Regions from separate parts of the Spirosoma flavum genome, predicted to be linked through region 2. Evidence: riboswitches for the same ligand, from Rfam matches in the RefSeq annotation. Region 2 holds a riboswitch; the other holds the start of a gene.
The links. A riboswitch is a leader RNA that binds a small molecule or an ion and turns the genes downstream of it on or off. The one in region 2 is predicted to bind cobalamin.
Positions count from the first base shown of each region.

Region 1: another riboswitch for cobalamin. It lies ahead of ACFS25_RS29720 (TonB-dependent receptor plug domain-containing protein); the one in region 2 lies ahead of metE (5-methyltetrahydropteroyltriglutamate--homocysteine S-methyltransferase).

Region 1 covers NZ_JBHUOM010000048.1:172,515-175,932, reverse strand. The annotation lists gene ACFS25_RS29725 (M16 family metallopeptidase) at 20-1,396, shown strand; cobalamin riboswitch at 1,478-1,688, shown strand; gene ACFS25_RS29720 (TonB-dependent receptor plug domain-containing protein) at 1,762-3,418, shown strand, end outside.
Region 2 covers NZ_JBHUOM010000019.1:440,801-444,218, reverse strand. The annotation lists gene ACFS25_RS18880 (cation diffusion facilitator family transporter) at 1-469, opposite strand, end outside; gene ACFS25_RS18875 (hypothetical protein) at 472-636, opposite strand; gene ACFS25_RS18870 (hypothetical protein) at 768-1,241, opposite strand; cobalamin riboswitch at 1,298-1,508, shown strand; gene metE (5-methyltetrahydropteroyltriglutamate--homocysteine S-methyltransferase) at 1,676-3,418, shown strand, end outside.

The sequences.
Region 1 (3,418 bases), on a different contig from region 2:
ACCTATTGGAAATCACTCAATGAAATATATAGTTACTTTACTCACTGCCCTGATTGTAGCGGGGGCGTCGTTGGCGCAAACATTTAAGGTGCCGCCTTATCAGAAGTTTACCCTCAAAAATGGCCTGACGGTTTATTTGATGGAACAACATGAGGTGCCCCTTATCAATATTTCGGCTGTGTTCGACGCGGGCGCCGTGCAGGATGGTACCCGATACGGTCTGTCCAATATGACGGCTGAAGCCCTGTTGTTCGGGAGTTCGAAATATACGAAAACTCAGTTGGAAGAAAAGATTGAGTACGTCGGTGCCAGCGTGGACACGTATGCGGGGAAAGAAGTTGCTAAACTAAGCGCATCGTTTGCCGTGAAAGATCAGGATTTATTGTTCGACATTATTCAGGATGTTATCACCAAACCAACCTTCGATCAGGCCGAATTTGATAAGTACAAACAGCGGCAATTGCTCCAACTAACGCAGCAGAAAGAAGTGCCGCGTGGTGTGGTTGCCTCTTATTTCAATCGGTTTGTGTTTGAAGGCCACCCGTATGCAAATCCGCTTACGGGTACACCAACGTCTGTTTCGGCAATTTCGGCAACCGATTCCCGCCAGTTCTACCAGAAAAATTATACGACTGATCGGGCCGCCATTGCCGTTGTAGGCGATTTCAATATGGCGGCTATGAAAAAGCGCATCACCGATTTGTTTAGTAACTGGAAAACGGCATCTGCCACATCGCCCGCCTTGACGGAACCTACCTTGTCTTTTGACAAAAACCGGGTGTTACTGATTAATAAGGATGATGCCCGTGAGACAACATTTCTGATTGGTGGCAAGGGAATTAAGCAGAGTAGTCCCGACTTTATTCCCGTTACCGTTGTCAATACGATTTTGGGAGGGCGGTTTACGTCGTGGCTGAATGATGCCCTACGCGTAAATTCGGGTTTGACGTACGGCGCAAATAGCCGCTTTGGGACCTATCGTAAAAGCGGCACATTTGTTATTTCGACCTTTACGAAAGTGAGCACAACCACGCAGGCAATAGATATGGCCTTGCAAGTACTCGACAGTTTGCACCGGACAGGTATTGATGAAAAAGCGCTGACATCAGCTAAAAACTATGTTAAAGCTGATTTTCCGCCGAAGTATGAATCGGCCAGTGAGTTATCCAATTTGCTGACAGATATGTTCAGTTTGGGCTTTGACGAGTCGTTTATTAATAATTTCCAAAAGAATGTAGATGGCCTGACTGTAGCCAAAACTCGCCAGATTATAGACCAGTATTTTCCGAAAAATAATCTTCAATTCGTGCTCATTGGCAAGGCAGATGCTATTCGAGATAAGGTAAAAAAATATGGGACCGTTACCGAGAAAGAAATAAAGGCAGATGGTTTTTAGTTGATTCGACACGAAGGCCACCGAGATTTTTAACGCGATCTCGGTGGCCTTCGTGTATGTAGTATTTAAATTTTGCTTTACCTTTGCTCTTGAGTTTTTGGTGCCTGATGCCGCTTCATGGCGGCTTTCAAGGCTTAAAAGGGAAGTTGGTGTAAAACCAATGCTGTCCCCGCAACTGTAAGTCTTCTACTAAAATCGGTTCAATCTACGTAACCACTGCGCTGATTATCAGTGTGGGAAGGTCCGAACCGACGAGACGAGCCAGGAGACCTGCCAAAAACCATCCGTTGTTCTGACGTTCGGAGGAAACGTCCCAATCGCGTGCTTACAGTCCGAGAGTTCGGGCACTCTTTTTTACATTAATATTGAGACAGAAAACCCTTCGTTGGTGGGTTATTGAGCTATTTGTCAGCTTACTGGCTGGGCATAGCAGTTTCGCGCAAACCGATTCATTGGCTGCTCGCCAGGCTACCGGTTTATCGTTGCGGTCGGAATCTGTTGTGTCGTTGTCGGTAGTAACTGTGCGAGCTATTGCGCCCGAACGCTTTTTAGCGGGTCAGAAATTACAGCGTATCGATTCGGCGACGTTGCTTCAGTTTCGATTTGGCTCGTTAACCGATCTACTGGCATTTAATACACCACTGGCGTTTAAGAATTACGGTCCCGGCCAGTTGGCGACGGTTGCCTTTCGAGGAACGTCGGCCAATCATACTGCAGTTCTCTGGAATGGCATAAATATCAACCAGCCTAACCTGGGCCAGACAGATTTCTCGACATTACCCGTGGCTGGATTTGACAGGCTATCAGTACAATATGGTTCTTCGGCTAGTGTCGTGGGGTCTGATGCTGTGGGTGGAAGTGTTCTGCTAGGTAGTAGTCCTGTTTGGCAGCCGGGTATTCAGGTAACGGTTGGGCAGCAAATGGCTAGTTTCCAGAATAACCAGACGCAGGTAGGTATCCGGTATAGCACCCCAATTAGTCTGTCCTGGAAAGTGTCCGGCAAGACCTTTGCCTACCGAAATCAGTTCAATAACGCTTATCCATACACCGAACGCCGAAATTATTTTTTGGAACGGTCCACAACGGCACAGCGTGGTATTGTTCAGGATTTGTATTTCTTGCATAAAAGTGGTCGGCAATTATCCGTTAATACGTGGCTGTCGGATAACGATTTAGTTGTAGCGCCCCAGGATACCGTCGCCCGCGAACGTACTCGAACGCAATCGGCTCGCTTGCTGGCAACTTATGAAACGAATCATTTAACCCTCAAGCTTGGTTGGATTCATGATGTTCTCGACTACGGAAAAGGTGATTTTGCTTCGCCGAGTCACACCCAAACGGACCGATTTATTAGCCGGGTCGAACGGGAGTTTACCTTAATACCCGCCAAAACCAGTGTTTCATTAAATTTGCGTGTTGTGGGCGAGTGGTCACATTATCGAACCCGAACTGATGGCTATGGTGGTCAATTGATTGAAGAAGACCGCGGTGACTTATATGCCTTACTCCGTCTGCAAACTGCTCGCTGGCTTGTGACGGCTAATTTGCGGCAAGCGTTCGTAACCCGCTTCAATCCACCGCTCACTCCTTCGCTTGGGGCAGAGTATCGAATAGCACAACACAATCGGTTTGCGTTAACGGCTAAAGGAGCTGTCAGTAGAAGCTATCGCGTACCAACACTCAATGAACGCTACTGGCTCGAATTAGGTAATCCAAATCTTCTGCCTGAAAGTGGATTAAACATTGAAGCAGGACTCGCGTCAACCGTTGTATTTGGGAACAACCTTACTTTAACTACCGAAGCAACGGTCTATCATAATCGGGTAGATAATTGGACGTATTGGAATCCTACCAATAACTACCATGTCGAAAATTTGCAGTTGGTAGTGGCTCGCGGGGGTGAAGTAACAGCGTCTCTAACGTATGTTCGCACTGGTTGGCGGGCAGGGTTGCGAACTGGATATGCCCTGACGCGATCATCGCAGGAACGGGCGTATGATACCTATGCGCAGGACATCATCG
Region 2 (3,418 bases):
GATCGTGGTCTTTATCCCGGAAAAACAGCAGGGCCGATGCCGCATTGATTAGTATACCTAAGCCAGCAACCCACGCTACCGGGAGACCTGCAACGGGTTCGGGATGTCGAAATCGCTGGATACTTTCCCATAAAATAGCCCCAATCGTCACTAACAAAATGACGGCATTGGTGAGTGATGCCAGCACAGTACTTTTCCGATAACCATACGTAAAACTTGGCGTTTGGCGAACCCGGGCCAGCCGGAATGCCAGTAGCGAAAGTAGCAAACCGGCTACGTCGCTGAGGTTGTGGCCAGCATCGGCAATGAGAGCCAGGGAGTTATAATAAAATCCCATGCCAAACTCTACGGCAACGTAAGCTGCATTCAGGATTGCCCCTATAATTAATGCCCGATTGACAGATGTCAGGACGGTAGGCCCGTGGTGATGCCCATGTTCTTCACTATGTTCGTGATGGTCGTGCGCCATTCTTATAATGTCAGTTTAATTCCTCCGTTGATGATTCGGCCATCGGTGGGGGCATAAATGTCTGTAACGAATGTGGGCTGGGCACTAGTCCCCCTTACTAATGGCTCGAAACGAGACTGCCGGACATCAAGAAAATTCTCGAAGTTAATGAAAATACAGCCTTTCATACGGTTCCCCGCCAGCCACCGGCCAAAACTCTATTTTCGTTCAATCATGTAGCTCATTGTCCAGTAAGCAGGTGTCGTGGTGCCATTCGTGCGTTGTTGCAATCCCGGATAAAATGCGTCAAAATCAGTTTTCAATTTATCGGTTTTGTAGAGAGTTGTAAAGTAAAGCCGATGTTTAGCCATAAGGGAATCACGACCGTTAGGTTGTCGTATTGCCGCTTGGTATCAATGAACGAATAGCCCAGAAACGTATGGAAGTCGTGATATACTAACCGATTATTCGTTTCAAAACCTCGCGTAAATAGGTGACCATTAGCCGTTCGGAAATTGTAGCCGTCCGATTGGTTTGTAAGCACTGTCAGTTGGTTTAGTTGCGTATAGAAAAACAACTGATTCACGGCCAGCGTTGTTGCGTTTCCTAACTGAGTTCTGTAATTAATGTCTACGTTAAGGCCAATCGACGATTCAGTTTGGTCATTGCGTGTCGAGCATAAATTTACCCCCGAAACGATAATCGCTTGGCATCCTCGGTGAAGATCGTCGGGGTAGAGAATGCAACAGGTAGTCAAAAATGTAAACGGAAGCCCATCTGGGCTTTTATTCATTTATTCCTTGTTTTTACCGGTTTAACCCAGTTAGTTTGTCCCAACGTTCTTTGTTTTCCGTCAAACAAGCTACTGGTTTTCCTGAGAGGTTCAGGAAATGAAAAAGGAATCGTGTGAAAATCACGAGCAGACGTTGCTACTGTAAGTGACCATTTAAAAAGGGTTTGCCCTCGATGTCCATTGTTCCATAATCGGTTTACCGATGGGATGAGAAGGACGGCAAATACCGTCACAAGCCAGGAGACTTACCTTTAGCTTTGCTGATTACGCCCACACGCGATTGGGTTTCATCAAGATTGACCTCCTCTTCTTTAATTTTCTGCTTCTCTCCGAGGCCGGGAGTGGTGTGTCGTGTTGGTTAAACTCCTGATAATAGGGTGGGCGTATGGAGTTCGGCATCGAACGCGATCAATCATTTTTATTAATTAATCAACATGATCGCACACAATCTCGGCTATCCACGAATCGGTAGCCACCGCGAACTCAAACGGGCCTCTGAACAGTTCTGGGCCAACAAAATTACCCGTCAGCAACTTCAGGAAGTTGGTCGGCGTATCCGGCAGGACAACTGGCTGACGCAGCAGCAGGCTGGCATTTCGCTTGTTCCCTGCAACGACTTTTCGCTCTACGATCAGGTGCTGGACATGTCCCTGACCGTTGGCGCGATTCCGAAACGGTTTTTGCCATTGCTCGGTCAACCAAACGTGGACCATCCAGACCACTTGACGCTGTATTTCGCCATGGCGCGGGGTTACCAGCAGGATGGACTGGACCTGACCGCGATGGAGATGACCAAATGGTTTGACACGAATTATCACTACATCGTTCCTGAATTTTCGGCAGATCAATCGTTTACGCTTCTCTCCGAAAAAGTTTTCACCGAATTTGACGAAGCGAAGCAAACACTCAATACGATCCCGAAACCCGTATTATTGGGGCCGGTATCGTATTTATTGCTGGGTAAGGAGAAGGAAACTGGCTTCGACCGCCTGGATTTGCTCGACCGCTTACTGCCGATTTATGAACAAGTGCTAACCCGCCTGCAAGCGCAGGGAGCCGAATGGATTCAACTCGATGAACCATGCCTGTCGCTGGATCTGACCGACCAACAACGGGAAGCTTTTGCCACGACTTACACGCGACTTCGCCACCAGTTTCCAACGCTTAAATTACTACTGGCTTCGTACTTTGAGTGTTATGGAGCCAACCTGAATCTGGCTATTCAGTTACCGGTCGATGCGCTTCATCTCGATCTGGTACGTTGTCCCAGTCAGTTAGACGATATCCTGCAAACTGATTTTGTTAATCAGAAAACGCACCTATCGCTGGGCGTAGTTGATGGACGGAATATATGGATTAATGACCTGGAAAAGTCACGGGCTACGATTCGGCGGGCGATACAAGCAATAGGGCAGGAGCGCATTCTTATTGCTCCATCCTGCTCATTGATGCACGTTCCCTGTGATCTGAACTCCGAAACCAATGAACAGAATCTAACGCCTGAAATTAAACAATGGCTGGTATTTGCCCGTCAAAAGCTGGACGAAGTAGCCGCATTGGTAGCGCTGATTCACCAACCAGACAACCCTCGTGTGGCTGAAGTGTTAGCCGCTAATCAGGCTGCATTGATCGCTCGTCAACAATCGACGCTTATTAACCGACCAACTGTGAAGGAACGTCTGAGTCGATTGACTGAGCAGGATGCCCAACGTCAGGGGTCATTTGTCCAACGTCAATCGTTGCAGCATGAGCGATTGCAATTACCTTTGTTTCCCACCACAACGATTGGCTCGTTTCCGCAGACGGATGCTGTGCGGTCTAATCGGGCTAAATTTAAAAAAGGCGAGCAAACACTTGACCAGTACGAAGCGTTCATTCGGTTGGAAACCGAACAAGCCATTCGCTGGCAGGAGGAAGTTGGGCTGGATGTATTAGTTCATGGCGAGTTTGAACGAAACGATATGGTGGAATATTTCGGTGAATTACTCGACGGGTTTGCTTTCAGTGAAAATGGCTGGGTGCAGAGTTATGGCTCACGTTGTGTAAAACCTCCGATTATTTATGGGGATGTTCATAGACCCAAACCAATGACCGTGCGCTGGTCCAAGTTCGCTCAGTCGCTGACCAAAAAGCCTGTTAAAGGGATGCTTACCGGACCCGTTACAATTTTGCAATGG